Regions from separate parts of the Telluria sp. AC161 genome, predicted to be linked through region 3. Evidence: riboswitches for the same ligand, from Rfam matches in the RefSeq annotation. Region 3 holds a riboswitch; each other region holds the start of a gene.
The links. A riboswitch is a leader RNA that binds a small molecule or an ion and turns the genes downstream of it on or off. The one in region 3 is predicted to bind cobalamin.
Positions count from the first base shown of each region.

Region 1: another riboswitch for cobalamin. It lies ahead of ACZ0AJ_RS03970 (TonB-dependent receptor); the one in region 3 lies ahead of ACZ0AJ_RS00075 (TonB-dependent receptor domain-containing protein).
Region 2: another riboswitch for cobalamin. It lies ahead of ACZ0AJ_RS19005 (cobaltochelatase subunit CobN); the one in region 3 lies ahead of ACZ0AJ_RS00075 (TonB-dependent receptor domain-containing protein).

Region 1 covers NZ_OZ409861.1:875,205-881,463, forward strand. Annotated here, with positions in the region: gene ACZ0AJ_RS03950 (histone deacetylase family protein) at 1-931, shown strand, start outside; gene ACZ0AJ_RS03955 (hypothetical protein) at 1,067-1,909, shown strand; gene ACZ0AJ_RS03960 (hypothetical protein) at 1,911-3,101, shown strand; gene ylqF (ribosome biogenesis GTPase YlqF) at 3,398-4,345, shown strand; cobalamin riboswitch at 4,371-4,609, shown strand; gene ACZ0AJ_RS03970 (TonB-dependent receptor) at 4,678-6,259, shown strand, end outside.
Region 2 covers NZ_OZ409861.1:4,262,092-4,268,350, reverse strand. Annotated here, with positions in the region: gene kynA (tryptophan 2,3-dioxygenase) at 1-118, opposite strand, end outside; gene kynU (kynureninase) at 152-1,414, opposite strand; cobalamin riboswitch at 1,687-1,905, shown strand; gene ACZ0AJ_RS19005 (cobaltochelatase subunit CobN) at 2,081-6,259, shown strand, end outside.
Region 3 covers NZ_OZ409861.1:11,644-17,902, forward strand. Annotated here, with positions in the region: gene ACZ0AJ_RS00055 (cobyrinic acid a,c-diamide synthase CobB) at 1-88, opposite strand, end outside; gene cobO (cob(I)yrinic acid a,c-diamide adenosyltransferase) at 88-714, opposite strand; gene ACZ0AJ_RS00065 (ABC transporter ATP-binding protein) at 711-1,490, opposite strand; gene ACZ0AJ_RS00070 (FecCD family ABC transporter permease) at 1,487-2,509, opposite strand; gene ACZ0AJ_RS00075 (TonB-dependent receptor domain-containing protein) at 2,570-4,402, opposite strand; cobalamin riboswitch at 4,468-4,703, opposite strand; gene ACZ0AJ_RS00080 (histidine phosphatase family protein) at 4,724-5,266, opposite strand; gene ACZ0AJ_RS00085 (adenosylcobinamide-GDP ribazoletransferase) at 5,266-6,048, opposite strand; gene cobT (nicotinate-nucleotide--dimethylbenzimidazole phosphoribosyltransferase) at 6,045-6,259, opposite strand, start outside.

The DNA of each region.
Region 1 (6,259 bases), 860 kb from region 3:
GAGTACAGCGATTTACAGCCACCCCGACTGCCTGCGGCACGAAATGGGCGATTGGCATCCCGAGTCCCCGGCGCGCCTGCGGGCCATCGACGACCAATTGATCCTGGCGCGCCTGGATGGCTTGATCGAGCAGCGCAGTGCGCCGCTGGCCGACACGACGCAGATCCTGCGCAACCACACGGCGGGCGCGCTGGCGCTGGTGCGCGACCATGTGCCCACGACGCCGGGCGACTACTACCCGCTCGATGGCGACACGTCGCTCAATCAGCACAGCTACCAGGCGGCGCTGCGCGCGGCCGGCGCCGCAGTGGCGGCAACCAACGACGTTATCGCCGGCACGGTCACCAATGCCTTCTGCTCGGTGCGCCCGCCAGGCCACCACGCCACGCCGACCGAGCCGATGGGCTTTTGCCTCTTCAATAACGTGGCCATTGCCGCGCGCCACGCGCTCGAGGCGCATGGCCTGAAGCGCGTGGCGATCATCGACTTCGATGTCCACCACGGCAACGGCACGGCCGACGCGTTTCGTGACGATCCGCGCGTGCTGATGGCGAGCTTCTTCCAGCACCCGTTCTTTCCGTACACCGAGCCCGAACCGATTACCGCCACCTGCGTGAATGTACCGGTGCCGGCGCGCTGCGAGGGTGATACCGTGCGCCAGCTGGTGCAGGAGCAGTGGCTGCCGGCGCTGCATGCCTTCAAGCCGCAGATGATTTTTGTCTCGGCCGGCTTCGACGGCCATCGCGACGACGACATGGGCGGCATCGGGCTGGTCGAGGCGGACTACGCGTGGATCACGCGGCAGGTCGTGGCGGTGGCCAACGAATACGCCGGCGGGCGGATCGTCAGCTGTCTCGAAGGCGGCTACGAATTGTCGTCGCTGGCGCGCAGCGTGGTGGCGCACCTGAAGGTGCTGGCCGATCTCGAATAGTCGGGGAACCACAGCGGTATTCTGCTCTCTAACGTAGCACCGGCACGCGCCGGGCAACGAGGAGACCAGCATGAGCGAGAAGACCAGCATGAACCCCCGCCGCATCCCGTACGCCCTCTACATCTTCTGCACCCTGTGCCTGCTGCTGGCCAGCACCGTGGCGGGCGCCACCAACTACACGCTCTGGATCAATGGCCGCAGCAGCGGCGGCGCGCCTGGCAACTACAGCGACTTTCGCTACTGGGGCCGGGCGCTACCCCGGCCGGCATCAACAAGCAGGCAGTCAACTGGGATGGCCGCAGCAGCATTGCCTCGCAAAGCGGGCGCGTGCGCGATGCGCTCGACTGCTTCTGCACGGGCCAGAACTGGTGCTACATCGCCGCCTACAGCGCGGGCGACCTGCTGCTTGGCTACACATTGGCCAATTACGGCGGCTCGGCACGCACCGTGACGAACGCCAGCGCGAACGCCAGCGGCGTGTGCGCCGCCAGCGGTGGCGTGCAGACCGGCTGGAACCTCAAATGGGTGCGCGTCGCAGCTGGCGCGGCGGGCGGCTCCGAGCTCGCCAACGTCGGCGCCTGGACCACCTCCGAGCCGCTCGTGCAAGACCTCAAGACCAGCACCGCGCGCGCCATGTACAACCACAACGACACCCGCAACGTCTGGTTCTATCGCTACGCGGGCGCGCGTGGCACCGCGTACTCGTTCGTGCTGCCAGGCCAGGACGACGAGGTCGTGGCGTATCACAGCAGCGGCGGCGTGGCCGGCAATGCGGGCCGTTCGCTGTGTAATCCCGGCGACTGGCTGTGCGACGACCTGCGCCTGGGCACCGCGCCAAACCAGGGCGGCAGCGTCAAGTGGAGCTGGCACTCGGTCGTGTTCCGCGACGACGGCGAACGCTTCAATCACTATGGCGACGGCAACTGGGCTGGCATCATCGGAGTCATGCGTGAAGCGATGGTCGATACGGCCAATTAGTTTGCGCCATGTCTGGCTGGCGCTGGTCGTCGCCGCTGCGCTCGTGGTCGGGCTGTTCTGGCACCAGGACGATCCGGCGCTGCCACGTGCAGCGGCGGCGCCACCGGCCGGCCTGCATTTTCTCGGTCCGGTGCCGGTCATGAATCCTGCCGGCGACGACCGTACTGCGCGTCGACGCCAGCTTGCCGGGCAGGTCCGATTAACGCAGCACACCTATTGCAGCTACCTGCAGCACACCCGCTACCCGCACACTTCGCGTCCGGCCGCGCAGCATCCCGACCAGCTGTATCCGAACCAGCCGGTGCGCGAATCGAACCCGATGCGTGTCGACGGCGGCGACAGCGATCCGGGCGTGCTGGTGCAGACCGCGCAGTCGCGCGTCTACCTGGCGGCGGGCGAAACGGTCGAATTGTCGCTGCGCGCTGTTGACGCGCACGGCGCCGCACTGCCGCTGGTGGTCACGCGCGCGCTGGCCCAGGGGATGGTCGCGCAGGGAGCGCGCCCCGCGCCCCGCGTGACGCTGGCGTTTTCGCAGGATGATGGCGATTACTGGCGCGCCACGTTCGCGCCGCAGGCGAGTGCACTGGCGGGCTTTCACGGCACCATCCGTAGTGAAGTACGCTTCAGCGTCAATGGCCGCGCGGGTGTCGTGTTGTTCGATGTGATCCATTCACCCGAGCTGCCCGCCATCTGGACGGGCGCGCCGCGTGAAGCGATCGGCGCGGACGCGCTCGAGTTCACGCTGCCGCTCGATGTGCGCCTGGCTGGCCGCTACGTGGTCAGTGGCCGCATCGACGATGCGCTGGGCCGCCCGTTCGCGCTGGCGAGCTTCAACGAACTATTGGGGCAGGGCACGCAGTCGGTAGCGTTGCGCGTGCACGGCAAGCTGCTGCACGACGCCGACCCTGCGCCGCCATTGCCGCTTGTGCTGCGCGATGTCGAAGGTTATCTGCTGCGTGAGAACGCCGACCCGGACCGGCTGCTGCTGGCGCGCCGCGAGGGCGCCGTGCTGGTCAGCCGCACGCTGTTGCTGGCCGGCGTGCCCGATCACGTATGGCAGAGCGAGGAGCGCAGCCGCTACCTGGCCGAGTATGCGAAAGACCGCGCGGCAGCGCGCGAACGCTTGGCGGCGTTCGATCCGGCGGCCACCTTGCCGCCCGTTGACTGCAGCGAACCGGGGCTGGTTCAGTAAGGCACCAGCGGCAACTCGACCAGCGCGGACACCGCGATGGCGCAGCACAGCAAGCCGACGCCATACCAGCGCACCATCGATCGTTTCAGTCTGTCCCGTGCGCGCATATGTCGTCTCCGCTGGCGGCCCGCCACCGTGCGTGGCCAAGGGCAAGTGTGCACGCCGAATATGTCAACAGTGTTGCAACGGCTCAACGTCATGCGCAAGAGAAAGACCAGCTGTGGCGGGTTCGCCACGCTCGCGTGCGCCACCAGCGTAAAATAGCACCCTGAACGAAAGATAAAGAAAGCAACAGCATGTCGATACAATGGTTCCCGGGCCACATGAACGCGGCCAAGAAGGAAGCGGCCGAGCAGATGGAGAACATCGATCTGGTGATCGAAGTCCTCGATGCACGCCTGCCCGAGGCGAGCTGCAACCCACTGGTGGACCAGCTGCGCAAGTTCCGCCAGCGTCCCAGCCTCAAGATCCTGAACAAGATTGACCTGGCCGATCCGGTCGCTACCGCCGCCTGGAAAGCCTATTACGATGCGCAGGATGGTGTCACGGCCTACCCGATGACGACCAAGAAGCCGGCCGACGTCGCCCGCATCCCCGATCTGGCCCTGTCGCTGGCGCCGCACCGCGGCGTGCCAACGAAACCGCTGCGCATCATGATCATGGGCATCCCCAACGTCGGCAAGTCGACGTTGATGAACGCACTGCTGAAAAAACGCGTGGCCAAGGTGGGCGATGAGCCGGCCGTGACCAAGGTCCAGCAGCGCCTTTACCTGAACAAGAACGTGGTGCTGGTCGACACGCCCGGCATGCTGTGGCCAAAAATTGCCATGGCCACCGATGGCCTGATGCTGGCAGCCAGCCATGCCATTGGCACCAATGCGCTGGTCGAAGAAGAAGTTGCTGAATACCTGGGCGAACTGCTGCTGCAGCGCTACCCGCACCTGCTCACCGCGCGCTACGGCCTGAAAACTGAGGGCATGGATGGCGTGGGCGTCATCGAAGGCGTGGCGATGCGCCGGGGCTTCCGCGTGCGCGGCGGCGAATACGACTACGAAAAGGCAGCGCACTCGCTGCTGCAGGATTACCGCCAGGGCGCCCTGGGGCGCATCAGCCTGGAAACGCCGGATTCGCGCGCAGCCAGCCTGGCCCTGCACGCAGCCGAAGTGGCCGAGAAAGCCCGTCTGGCCGCCGAGAAGCTCGCTGCCAAGCTCGAAGAGCAGTCGCGCGGCAAGCGCGGCAGCTGACCTGCCAGGGCGCGTGCCGACACGGTATAATCGCGCCGTTTTGGTGCTCTCGCGCGCATTCCAGCGCGCGAAGTTAAACGGGAAACACGACAGGGCTGCGCTGCGCGCCGTCCTGGAAGTGTGCTGCCCCCGCAACGGTCAACAAGCGCCGCGTCCGCACATCCTGCGCCGCGGCAGACAATCTCGATAACCACTGTCCGCACGACAGGAAGGTGAGGGCGTCCGCTTGCCAGCCCGGATACCGGCCAGGACAGGTGGAAGCGCGATGCGCTTCCTTCGACGCCAGGCTGCGGGGACGCAGCGGGGCGCCCTTTACCGAGAACACACTCATCATGACTTTTGCAGCTCCCGCGCGCCGCGCGCCCCTCGCCGTGGCGTGCGCCTTCGCCGTGTCCACCTTCGCCACCATCGCTGTCAACGCTACTGCGCAGGAAACGCTGGCGCCGGTCGTCGTCACCGCGTCCCGCTTCCCGGCCACCGCCACACCAATCGGCGCCACCGTGATCACGGCTGACCAGATCCGCACCTCTGGCGTGGCCGATGTCAATGCCGCCATCCGCAAGATCGGCGGCGTCTTCGGCCGCCAGAGCCTGGACGGCTCGCCCGACTTCAGCCTCGACCTGCGGGGTTTTGGCACCAACAGCGCGCAGAACGTGGTGGTGATGGTCGATGGCGTGCGCCTGAATGAAAACGAGCTGGCTAATACGGTGCTCTCGAGCATCCCGGTCGACACGGTCGAGCGCATTGAAATCACCCGTGGCGGCAGCAGCGTGCTGTACGGCGATGGCGCCACCGGCGGCGTGATCCAGATATTCACCCGCCGTCCGCAAGGCAGCGGCACGCGCGGCACCCTGTTCGTGGAAGGCGGGCGCTTTGACGCGCTCGACCTGCGCGCCTCGATCGCGCATGGCGCCGGCCCGTGGTCGTTCGACGCCGCCGTGGCCGACCGCCGCACCGACAACTACCGCGACAATAACAAGTACGAGCAAACGAGCTTCAGCGGCGGCGTCCAATATGCGTACGCCGCGAACGGCCGTGCCGGCCTGCGCTTCGAGAGCTCGCGCTCGGACTCGCGCCTGCCGGGTTCGCTGAACGAGGCACAGTTCCAGGCCAACCCGACCCAGAGCAATACGCCGGATGACTTCGGCTCGCTCGACACCGACCGTGTCAGCGCCTTCGTTGAACACCGCATCGGCGCCATCGAACTGGCAGCCGAGCTGTCGCACCGCGAGCGCGATGTCGGTTCGACGTATGTGTTCTCGGGCTTCCCATCGGCCTCGCGCTACCAGGCCGATCAGACCCAGTTCTCGCCACGTCTGCGCCATACCGCCACGCTTGGCGACAAGCGCAACGAATTCGTCACCGGCATCGACCTGACCCGCTGGGATCGCCAAGTCACGTCGAGCTTCTCGGCCGGCGACGCGAAACAGGAGTCCAAGGCGATCTACGTGCGTGACGAGCTGACCTGGAACGCGCCGCACAACGCGCGCCTGGCCGTCGGCGCGCGCCATGAACGTTTCGACAAAGAGTACGCCGACCCGCTCGCGTTCACCGCCCCGGAAGACACCGGGCAGTCGGTCAACGCGTTCACGGTCGAAGGCAGCTTCGACGTCGCGCGCGAAGTAACCGTGTTCGCCAAGGCTGGCCGCAGCTACCGCATTGCCAATATCGACGAGAACTCGTACCGCGCCACAACGGACGTGCTGGCGCCGCAAACCTCGCGCGACCTCGAACTGGGCGTCGCCTTCGGCAACGACGCGCGCAAGGCCACGGCCCGCGTGTTCCGTCACCGCCTGACGAACGAAATCTTCTTCGATCCGACGCTCGCCGGTGGCTTTGGCATCAACACCAATCTCGACCCCACCCGCCGCCAGGGTGTCGAAGTCGAAGGTAACGCGCTTCTGGCGAACAACC
Region 2 (6,259 bases), 4.3 Mb from region 3:
CGTAGCTCATGTCCTTGCTGAAATCGAGCTTGGCGCCGTGGTAGCCGGGCTGCGCGACAGGGCAGCCACTCAAATCGGCATTGCTGGCGGACGAATCAGGGGTAACAGGGCAGGGCATTGTGGCCTCTCTTGAGAATCGCTCGAAAATCGCTCAGGTCACCGCAGTGCGCTTGGCATCGACCTGATAGTCGCTGCGGTCCAGGATATCCTTGAGCACCATCACCGCCTGCCACACATCGTCATACCCCGTGTACAGCGGCGTGAAGCCAAAGCGCATCACCTGCGGCTCGCGGTAGTCGCCGATCACGCCGCGCGCGATCAGGGCCTGCATCACCGCGTAACCGTGCGGATGCGTGACGCTCACCTGGCTGCCACGGTCCGCGTGATTGCGCGGCGTGATCAGCTCCAGCGGATGCGCAGCGCACTCCTGTTCGAGCAGCGCCAGGAAAAGGTCCGACAGCGCCAGCGACTTCTTGCGCAGCGCCGCCATCGTCACATCCTGGAACACGGCCAGCCCGCATTCGATCAGCGCCAGCGCCACCACTGGCTGCGTGCCGCACATCGCGCGCTTGATGCCGGCCACCGGCGCGAACGCCGGCTGCATCGCGAACGGCTGGCGGTGCGCCCACCAACCGGTGAGCGGCTGCGTGAACTGCGCATGATGGCGCTGCGGCACCCAGATGAATGCCGGCGCGCCCGGTCCGCCGTTGAGGAACTTGTAGGTGCAGCCCACCGCGAAGTCGGCTTGCGCGCCATTCAGGTCAACCTCCACTGCGCCAGCCGAATGGGCCAGGTCCCAGATCGCCAGCGCGCCGGCGGCGTGGATCTGCGCCGTGATCGTCTTCATGTCGAGCATGCGCCCGGTGCGGTAGTTCACGTGCGTGAGCATCACGACTGCCACCTGGGCACCGGCGTCGCCTTCGAGGGCGGCCGGCAGGTCGGCCCAGCTGTCGAGCAGGCGCAACTCGTAGCCGCGCTCGAGCCAGCCGATCAGGCCTTCGGCCATGTAGATATCGCTCGGGAAGTTGTCGCGCTCCGTGAGGATGATGCGGCGGGCCGCGTGCGCCGGTGCGTCGGCCTGCATCTTGAGCGACGCAGCCAGCGCCTTGAACAGGTTCACCGAGGTCGAATCGGTGACCACCACTTCATCGGCCGCGGCGCCGATCAGCGGCGCGATCAGGGTACCCAGGCGCTGCGGCAGGTCGTACCAGCCGGCCGTGTTCCAGCTGCGGATCAGGTCATTGCCCCATTCGGCGGCGATCACGTCCTGCGCGCGTTGCAGGGCCGCGCGGGGGCGGGCGCCGAGCGAATTGCCATCGAGGTAAATCACGCCGTCCGGCAGCGCAAAGGCATTGCGCTGGGGAGCCAGCGGATCGGCCGCGTCGAGGGCCAGGCAGTCTTGTCGTGTGATCATGTGAACGGTCGCGAAGAAGTAGTGGGTGCCGGCCTGGCCGGACAATACCGCCATTCTAGGCTAGGGAAGCACTGATTTATTCTGGGGGATGGAATTGGCTGCGGAAAAAGCCGCCATGCAAGGCGCAAATCGCAGCAATAGCGAGCTATTGCGAGAATTTGCAACGCCGCAGGGTGGCTATTTTCCGTGCCAAGTCCGCCTCCATGAATTAATCAGTGCTTCCCTAGAAGCCAAAGAATGCGGTGACAGTGGCGCACCCTGGCTGTAGAATCGCGCCCAATCAAGTGAATGGTGCCGTCCTGCTCGTCTGCAGGAAGGTGAAACGGGAAGCCGGTGACGTGTGCGAATCCATCGCACGCCAGTCCGGCGCAGCCCCCGCTGCTGTATGCCTGACGACCCTCGTCGAACGCCACTGTGCCCCGTGCACGGGAAGGCAGGACCCGGGAAGGATGACGGCAAGCCAGAAGACCGGCCTTCACGATGCATTGCGTACGTCCCGGGGTGTGGGCGTGCCTGTTGGTAGTTCGTCGTTCCTTTTGTGTTGCCACTGCGGTCGCGTCAGCGTTCGTGCGCGTGTGCGCATGGCTTGCTGCGCCCAGCGTGGAAGGAAGACGTCTGCCCATTGTCATGCGCGCCCTGGCGCGCAGCTGAAAGGTCGACGTTCACATGAACACTGCTTCGCTCCCCCGCGCCTGTACTGCGCTGGTGCTTCTGCTCGCGTCCCTGCTTGCCTGCGCCCACAGCCACGCCGCCACCATGTTCGCCGTGGTCACCGAGCGCGCCGCGCCAGGTGCGATCGAGGCCGCCCACCGCCACCTGGCCAGCCACCCGCGCGACCGGATTCAGTTGCGCACGCCGGCCCAGCTGATGGCCGCCAGTGAACGCGAGGTGGGCCAGTGGATCGCGGGCGCCGACACGGTGCTGGCGGTGTCGCTGTTCGGCGATCCGGCGCGCCGCATGAAGGATGCGCTGGCGCGCCACGCCAAGCCAGGCACCGCGGTGCTGGCCTTCAATGGCGAAGCAAGCCTGAACCTGATGACGCGCGCCGCGCACGGTAGCCTGGCCGGCTTCGCGCCCGAGCTGCTGCGCGAACTGGCTGCCGAAGCGCCGGCGCCTGCCGCGTTGCAGGCGGCAGAAGCGAATCCCGCCGCCCGCCACTGGCTCGCGGCGCGGCGCGTCTGGCAAGCGGGCGGCGTGGACAACACCACGGCCCTCATCGCCCACCTGCTGCATCCATCGACAGCACTGGGCGCTCCGCTGCCCGAGCCAACGCTGCGCCTGCGCGTCGGCCAGAACGAGCTGCAGGATGCTGCCGCATGGGGCAACGCCGCCAAGCTGGGTCTGAAGGACCGCCCGACCGTCGTCGTGCTCGACCTGGCGAACATGGATGGCATGGTGCCGGCGGCCCTGTGCCGCCGCATCGAAGAACAGGGCCAGGCCTGCGTGCAGCTGCTCACGCGCTGGGGCGGCGCCTCGCGCGAAGCGCTGGTGCGCCTGCCGGAGCTGATCGCGCCAGCGAAGCCGGCGGCGCTGGTGGTGCTGCAGGACTTCGTCGTCGGCGCCGCCGAAGGCCGCGAAGTCGTCAGCGAAGCCTTCAAACGCCTCGATATCCCCGTGTTCAAGGCGATCCGCCTGTCGGACCGCACCGCCATTCAGTGGCAGCTTTCGCCCGATGGCCTGCCGCCGGATTCGGTCCAGTACCGCGTCGCGCTGCCCGAGCTGCAGGGCATCGGCCAGCCGATGGTGGTGGCGGCGCTGGGCCAGTCGCAGCGCGACCGCCTGACCGGCATCGAGAACCGCCCGCCGGTGCTGCTGCCGGCCGAAGTCGATCGCATGACGGCGCGCGTGAGCCGCTGGCTGGCGCTGCGCGCCAAGCGCAACGCCGACAAGCGCGTCGCGATGGTCTATTACAACCACCCGCCGGGCCGCCAGAACATCGGCGCCGACAACCTGAACGTGCCAGCGTCGCTGTTCGACATGCTGCATGCGCTCAAAGCTGCCGGCTACACGGTCGGCGATCTGCCCGCCACGCCCGAAGCGCTGCTCGACATGATCATGGCGCACGGCGTGAACCTGCCCGAAGACCGCGCCGCGCTGCGCGAGATGAGCGCCACCGTCAATAGCGTCAGCGCCGCCGACTATGCGCGCTGGTTCGCCACGCTTGCACCGCGGGTGCAGGGCGAAATGAAGGACGGCATGCTGGGCCGCCTGCATGCCGACGTGCTGGTCGCCGAAGTGCAGGGCGAGCGCGCACCGGGCCGCAAGCAGGCCGAGACGATCATCAAGGAATTGCTGCACCTGGTCGAAGGCGTCGACCATCCGCAGCGCGTGCAGGCCACGCGCGACCTGCATGCGCTCGAAGACGGCTACCGCGCCTGCCTCGATGACAGCAAGCCCAGTCCGTGCAAGGCGCTCGCACCACTGTATCGGCGCCTGATCGGCTACGGCATCGAAGGCATGCGCGGCTGGGGCCCGGCGCCGGGCAAGGTGATGGTCGACAGCGGCAAGCTGCTGGTGCCGGGCCTTACGTTCGGCAATGTGTTCATCGGCCCGCAGCCGCCGCGCGGCTGGGAAGTCGATGAAGAACTGCTGCATGCGAATACCAGCATCACGCCGCCGCACCAGTACCTGGCCTTCTACCACTGGATCCGCGACCGCTTCAAGGCCGATGCTGTCGTGCACGTGGGGCGCCACTCGACCTTTGAATTCCTGCCCGGTAAAGCGGTTGGGTTGTCGAGCGACGATTATCCCAGCCTGATCGCAGGCGACCTGCCAGGCATCTACCCGTACATCGTTGACGGCGTGGGCGAGGGCACGCAGGCCAAGCGCCGCGGCCTGGCGATCATCGTCGACCACCTGACGCCCCCGCTGGCGACGACGCCGCTGTACGACGAGCTGCTGTCGCTGCGCCAGATCGTCGAGAGCTTCGAAGCCGCGTCGTCCGAGTCGCTCAAGACGCAGGCCGCGCAACTGATGCGCGAGCGCGTCGTGGCGCTGAACCTGCGCGCCGAACTCGAAGCGTCGATGTCCGACGTGCTCGAAGTGCGGGGCATCGGCTTCGATGCCGCCGATGACGATTTATTGGCGCACGAGGTTGGCCACTACCTGACCAAGCTGCAAGAGAAGTTCATGCCGTTTGGCCTGCACGTGTTTGGCCGGCCGTGGGATCAGAAGTCGCTCGACCTGATGCTCGATTCGATGACCAAGAGCGGCATCGATGATCCCTCCATCGCCGACAAGCTGCGCGACTCGCCGCGGCGCGAGATGGTCGGCCTGCTCGCGGGCCTGGATGGCCGCTATATCGAGCCGGGCAAGGGCAACGATCCGCTGCGTTCACCCGAGGCGTTGCCGACCGGCCGCAACTTCCACGCGGTCGATGGCGACATCCTGCCGACGCGCCTGGGTTTCGGGCTGGCGCAAAAGATGGCGGCCAAGGCGATGGCGCGCAGCAAGGGCGACGCCGCGCGGGAGCAAGGCAGCGAAGGCATCATCCTGTGGGCGTCGGACGCGGTGCGTGACGAGGGCGTGATGGTCGGCTTCGCACTGGCCATGATGGGCGCCGAGCCGGTCTGGAATGCGCGCGGCATCGTCACCGATGTGCGCCTGGTGCCGGGCGCCGTGCGGCGCGATGCGCTGGTGACCACGTCTGGCCTCTTCCGCGACCTGTATCCGAATCTGATCCGCCTGATTGACCGCGCCGGCCGGCTGGCGCTGGCGGCGTCCGCCGAATCGATGGCGCGGCAGGACCCGGCCCTGCGCGAGGCGCTGCAAGCGGCGCTGGCGCCGCTCCAGGGCGCCGCCTGGGGCAATGAAGCCGTGCAGGACAACCGGGTCGCGCGCGAATGGCTGGTGCGCCAGCGCGCGCTGGTCGCGGGCGGGGCATCGACCATCGAAGCAGGGCAGGGCGCTGCGCTGCGCGTGTTCGGCGATGCGCCGGGTGCTTATGGCACGGGCGTGAACCGCCTGACCGAACGCTCGGGCGCCTGGCGCGAGCGTGAGGAAATCGGCCGCGCCTACCGCAATCGCATGGGCCATGCGTACGGCCTGGATGCCGACGGCGACGCGCAGCATCGCGCGTTCGACGTGGCGCTGGACGGCATCCACCGCACCTACCACGGCCGCGCGAGCAATCTGTACGGCCTGCTCGACAACAACGACGCCTTCGACTATCTGGGCGGCCTGTCGCTGGCCGTCGAGACGCGCACCGGCCGCGTGCCGGACGCGCTGATCCTGCAGCACGGGCGGCCGGGCCAGGCCGACGTCGAGCCGCTGGCCACCGCGCTGCTGGGCGAATTGCGCGGGCGCTTTTTGAACCCTGCGTGGCTGCGCCCATTGATGGACAACGGCTACTCGGGCGCACGCACGATGGGCCAGGAATTCATCGAGAACCTGTGGGGCTGGCAGGTCACGCGCCCGGATCTCGTGAAGAACTGGGCCTGGGACGAGGTCAAGGCGGTCTACTTCGACGATGCGCACAAGCTCGGCCTGCCCGAGTTCCTGGGCCAGCGCCACAACGCGCACGTCAAGGCGCACATGCTGGCCGTGTTCATGGTGGCCGCCGAAAAAGGCTTCTGGAAGACTGACCCGGAAACGATCCGCACGATGGGCGGCGAGCTGGCGCGCCTGGTCGCCGCCAACGGCTTGCCGGGTAGCGGCCACACGTCGCCGGATCACCCGATGTGGGGCTGGCTGGCGCCGCAACTCGATCGTGGCGACGCGCAGCAGCTTGGCGTGACGCTGGCAAAGGCACGCGGCGAGATGCTGCCGGCGCTTGCGGCCGCGGTGCCGGCCGGCGCGCCGGCAGCGGCGTCGGCCCTGCAGGCGCCACCACGCGCCGACGCGCAG
Region 3 (6,259 bases):
GCGCCAGCGCGGCCGTGACGGTGGTCTTGCCCTGGCCGGAGGCCATTGCCGCCACCAGCACCACGCGCGCGCCGGGATGCGCGTTCATTACCACTCCGTCCCGGCCTGGGCGCCGATCCCCGCCTTGAACGCGTGCTTGACGACATTCATTTCAGTGACGGTGTCGGCGACCGCCACCAGTTCGGGCGGCGCCCCACGGCCCGTGATGACCACGTGCTGCATGGTGGGGCGGTCGAGCAGGTCGGCGATTACGGTGTGCACGTCGACGTACCCGTATTTGAGCGCGATATTCAGTTCGTCCAGCACCACCATGCCGATGGCAGGATCGGACAGGAACTGCTTGGCCAGCGCCCACGCCTCGGTCGCTTTTTCGATGTCGCGCTCGCGGTTCTGGGTTTCCCAGGTATAGCCTTCGCCCATCGCATGGAAACGCACTTCGTCCGGGAAGCGGCGCAGGAAGGTTTCTTCGCCGGTCGACAGCGCGCCCTTGATGAACTGGACCACGCCGACCTGCATGCCATGGCCCAGCGCGCGCGCCACCATGCCGAACGCGCTCGAGCTCTTGCCTTTACCGTTGCCGGTATTGACGATGATGATGCCGATCTCCTTGTCGGCCGACGCGATCTTTGCGTCGATGACGGCTTTCTTGCGCTCCATGCGCACGCGGTGGCGTTCGTTCAGCGCAGCGGTTTGTTCGGGAGTCATGTCGTTCATGCGGAATCCTCTTGAGGGATGAAGATGCGGCGGCCGTGATGTTCGATCATCTCGATCGGGTGGCCGAGGTAGTCGCCCAGCAGAGCAGGCTGCATGGTCTGTTCATTGGTGCCGGCGTGCCAGCGGCCATCGCCCATCAGCAGCAGCACGTGCGTCGAGATGCGCGAAGCCAGGTTCAGGTCGTGGCCGATCATGACCACGGTGTGATTCCGCTCGCGGCACAGGCGCGCAAGCAGGCCTGTCACGCTCACCTGATGGGCCAGGTCGAGCGCATTGGCTGGCTCGTCGAGCAGCAGCAGCGGGGTTTGTTGGGCCAGCAGGGCGGCAATCGCCACGCGCTGGCGCTCGCCGCCGGACAGCGTACGCACGTCGCGCGCGGCCAGGTCGCTCACGTCCATCGACGCCAGGGCTTCCAGCGCAACCTGATGGTCGTCCCTGCCTTCCCAGTAGCGGTTGGCGTGGTACGGGTGGCGCGCCGAGAGTACGCTCTCGAGGACCGTGTAGGCAAAGGCATCGTGGCGCGACTGGGCGAGAAAGGCACGTTCGCGCGCCAGGTCGGTCAGCGGCCAGGCCGCCAGGGCGCGCCCGCCGATGTGGATGGCGCCGCCGTCGGGCTGGTGCAAGCCTGCCAGCGTGCGCAGCAAGGTGCTCTTGCCGGCGCCATTGCGGCCGATGATGCTCCAGCATTCGCCCGGTTGCGCGGCCCAGTCGAGGCCCTGCACCAGGGTGCGCCCGGCAATGGACAAGCGCAGGTCGTGGGTGGCGATAACGGTCATTTGCGCATGCGGTGCAGTTGATACAGGAAGACCGGCGCACCGATCATCGCCGTGATGGCGCCGACCGGCAGCTGCTGCGGCGCGACGATCGTGCGTGCCAGCGTATCGCACAGCACGAGGAACGCGCCGCCGCTCAGGACGACGGCGGGAATCAGCACGCGGTGATCAGGGCCAAAGGCGAAGCGGCAGGCGTGCGGCACGATCAGGCCGACGAAGCCGACGGCGCCAGCACTGGTGACGGCGCTTGCCGTGAGCAGGGCCGACACAAAAAACAGGCCCTTGCGCAGCGCGCTCACACGCACACCCAGCGTGACGGCGTTTTCGGCGTGCAGCGCGACCATGTTCATGGCGCGCGCGCTGCGCATGGCAAACAGCAGTGCGCCGACCAGCACGATCCACGGCGCCAGACGCAGCGGCGCGCCGGCCAGATCGCCAATCAGCCAGAAGATCATGCTGCGCAGGCGTCCCTCCGGCGCGATCGACAGCATGAGAGTGACGAGGGAGCCGCACAGGGCCGAGACGATCACGCCGGTCAGCAGCAGCATTGAGGCGCCGCCTTCGGCAGCCTGGCCGCTGCGCAGGTCGCGCCGCGCCAGTGCGTACAGGAGCAGGGAGACGCCGACGGCGCCGACCAGCGCGGCCGCATCGACCATCAGCGTGGACGCCATGAGTAGCAAGGCGAGGAGGGCGCCGACCGAGGCGCCGGACGAGACGCCCAGCACATACGGGTCGGCGAGAGGATTGCGTAATAGCGCCTGCATCATCAGGCCGGCCAGGGCGAGGGCGCCGCCGGTGGCAAAGGCCACCAGCGCGCGGCTGGCGCGCAGGTCGAGCAGGGATGCGGACAGGGATTCGGGTTGGCCATTGGCCAATTGGCGCAGGGCGTCGGGGATGTCGCTGAGCGGCACGCGGATGGAACCGGTCATGCCCGAGAACAGCAGGGTGGCGATGGCCAGGACCAGCATGGCGCCGACGATGAGCGTGGCGCGTTGGCGTAATGGCGGGACGGGTGCTTGCATGCGGGCCCTGATAGTTGATCGATGCCCGCGGCGCGTGCGCCGCGGGCGGAAAATGCCAGCTTAACGGATGCCGTAGCGCAGCGACGCGAACCAGGTGCGGCCGCTGGTGCCGTAGTTGCGCGCCACTTCGTAGTTCTTGTCCGTGACGTTGTTCACGCGCAGCAGCAAGGACCAGTCGGGCGTGAACTGGTACGTGGTGTACAGGTTCAGCAAGCCGTAGCCACCCAGGCGGCTGGTATTGGGCGCGTTGTCGAAACGATCCCCCGACACGGTCAGCTCGGCGCCGCTCTTGAACTGGCCCATCACGTAGTCGGCCGCGAAGTTGGCGTGCTTCTTCGCGCGGCGCGCCAACTGGCGGCCGGTGGTGTCGTCACGCGGATCCTGCCAATCGAGGCTGGCGCGCAGGTTCACGTCCATCAGGCGCGTGCTGCCGGCCAGCGAGAAGCCTTCGAGCGTCGCTTCGTTGACGTTGTAGGCGCAGCTGCGGTTGATACCATCCGGGCAGGGCGTGCTTGATACGATCATGTCGGTCAGGCGGTTGTGGAAGTACGTGGCGTCGAGCGTGTAGCCGTTGCCGTCGTAGCGCAGGCCCACTTCACGGTTGCGGCCTTTTTCCGGCTTGTTCGTCGCCAGGCCGTAGCCCGGGAAGTACAACTCGTTGAAGGTCGGGGCGCGGAAGCTCGTGCCGATGCTGGCGGTGGCGCGCAGGCCGTTGCCGAACTCGTAGCCGTAGCCGGCGGCGCCAGTATTCTGGCTGCCGTAGACCGAGCGGTCCTGGCGCGCGCTGACGTCGAACAGGTGATTGGCGCGCTTGGCCGAGTAGGCCGCGGCATACGAATTGGTAATGCGCGTCTGGCGCATCGACGAGACTTCTTCCTTGCGGTGGTTGAACAGCAGCTGCAGGGTATCCTGGCCGATGGCGACGTTGTTCTGCCACGAGAATTCGTTCTGCTTGGTGTCGATCTGGCTGGCGCCGCTGGCCGTGGCATTGCTGAAGTTGCCCGACTTGTCTTCCGAACGCGCGTACTGCACGGTGCTGCGCCAGTTCGGCAGGAACTGGTTGGTCATGTAGACGGCTGCGGTATTGATGTCCGAGTCGCTGTGCACATCGTAGCTGCCGGAGCCACTGGCATCGTACTGGCTGAACGTGCGGCTGACCAGGAACTGGGCGCCGATCTCGTGGCCCGGTGCGAGCGCCATCGACACACGGCCGTTGGCGTTGCGGCGGCGATAGCCGTCTTCGTCGGCGTTGTAGCCTGACGCGCCGGGCCGCGTTGACGAAAAGCCGTCCGACTCTTCGTAGCCGGCGCCGAAGGCATAGTTGATGGCATTCGGGCCACCGCTGCTGCCGAAGATGCCTGCATCGCCCTGCAGCGTCGCGTTGCTGCCCGCGCCGAGCGAAGCGGTGACGACAGGTGCGCCTTCGCCCTTGCGCGTGAAGATCTGGATCACGCCGCCGATGGCGTCGGCGCCGTACAGCGTGCTCAGTGGCCCGTAGACGATTTCGATGCGGTCGATGGCGCCCAGCGGGATTGCATTCCAGCTGGCGGTGCCGGTGGTGGACGAGCCGATGCGCACGCCGTCGAGCAGCACGACGATCTGATTGGCGTTTGCGCCGCGCACATAGACGCTGGTCGTGGTGCCGGCCGGGCCGTTGCGGGCGATCTCGATGCCGCGCTGGCGCTGCAGGATGTCGGCCACCGAGCCAGCGCCCGAGCGCGCGATTTCTTCGGCGTTGATGACGGTGGTGTCGGCGACCAGGTCCGCAGCGAGTTGCGGCGTGCGGGTCGCGGTGACGACGACGGTGTCAGCAACTTCGGCGATGGCGGTGGACGAGATGAGGGCGAGTGCGAGCGACACGGCGGCCGCTTGCCGGCTTACTGGAAAATTCATGAGTGGTTCTTATCAAAGGCATCCCGCCGACGTCCCCGTGGGCTGGATTCAAAGGATCGCGCTGTGCGCGTATCCACCTTTTGGCCGGTATCCGGGCTGACAAGTATGGCCGTCCGACCTTCCCATGCTCAGAAAAGCACAGTGGTATGAGGGGGCGGTTTGCCGCAGGACCCGATGAGAGGCTGCAGCACTTGCTTACCGTTGCGGGGGCAGCACGCGTTGGCCCTGTGAAGGGCTTCGTGTTTCCCGTTTAACTGCACCTGCGAACGCAGGCGCGAGCACCAAAACGCGCTCATTATAAGGTGGTTGAACCGGGCATTGTCATATTTCCAGCACCATGACTTCGCCGTAGCCGATCTGGTGTGGTGTCGATGCCGCACGCAGCGCAGCATCCTCCAATGTACCGCCGCCGGACATGGCGTACAGCAGGCGCATGGCGCCGGCGTGGCAGATGACGAGTGCTGCGGCGCACCCTGCGCGCTGGATGTCGGCCCGAAACGCGGCCACGCGCACAGCCACCTGCAGGACGTTTTCGCCGCCGCCAGGGCGGTAGTGGAGCAGGTCGGCGTTCCAGGCATCGATTTCGTCCCGCGCGATGTCATCCCAGTGGCGCAGCTCCCACGCGCCAAAGTCCATCTCGGCCAGGCGCGCGTCGAACGTGGGTGCGCTTGACAGCTGCTGCGCCAATACGGCGCTGCGTTGCAAAGGGCTAGCGTAGACCGGCATTGCGCCTGGCAGGTTCTGATGATTCAGCGCCGCCAGCACGCGTGCGGTGTCTGTTGCCTGCGCCGGCAGGTCGGTGCGGCCGTAGCAGTGCCCGGCCGGCACGTCCGGTCTCGGATGGCGCACGAGGTAGAGGCGCATCAGGCCAGCGCGCCGCGGCCGAGTGTGGCCAGCACCGCGATATAGATGGCGACTTCCGCCAATTGCTGCACGGCGCCAAGGCAGTCGCCGGTATAGCCTTGTAGCCGGCGCGTGAATGTGCGGGCCAGCCAGCGCGTCGCCAGCAAGGCCGCAAACAGCGCCGCGCCAATCGCGGCCAGGTCGAGCAGGCCGACGGCGAGCAGCGCGAGCGCCGGGACCAGCACCGTGAGCGTTGCGATCCCGAATTCGGCGCTGCTCATGCGCACGGCCAGCGGCTTGGCCTTGCCTTCCGCGCGGGCATATTCCATCTGCCAGATCAGGGACGTGGCGGCCAGGCGCGAAAGCGGGTGGGCCAGCAGCAGGGCGCCGACAGCAGTCAAGGGCGGCAGCGTGGCGAGTGCGGCCAGCTTCGCGCCCAGCATGCAGACGATACCGATCGCGCCATACGCACCGACGCGCGAATCCTTCATGATCTCGAGCGCGCGCTCTTTCGTCATGCCGCCGCCCAGACCGTCGCAGGTATCGGCGAAGCCGTCTTCGTGAAAGGCGCCGGTGAGGTAGATGGTCGCGGCGGTGGAGAGTACCGCGGCCACTGGCGCTGGCAGCCAGTGCGCGGCGATGAAATAGATAGCCGCGCCGATGGCGCCTACCACGATGCCCACCAGCGGGAAGTAGCGCGACGCGTGATTGAGCCAGGCCGGCTCGAAGCCGACCCAGTGCGGGATCGGGATCCGCGTGAAAAACTGCAGCGCAATGAAGAACAGGCGCAGTTGATGGATCATCCCGCGTGCTCGCCCAGTTGTCCCGAGACCTGGGCCGATGCGAAGGTCGCCATCTCGCTCAGGAAGTTGGCCGCTGCGTGCAGCAGGGGCAGGGCAAGGGCGCTGCCAGTGCCTTCGCCCAGGCGCAGGCCCAGGTCGAGCAGCGGCCGTGCCCCAAGCTGATCGAGCAGCAGAGCGTGGCCATGCTCGCCGGAGCAGTGCGCGAACACGC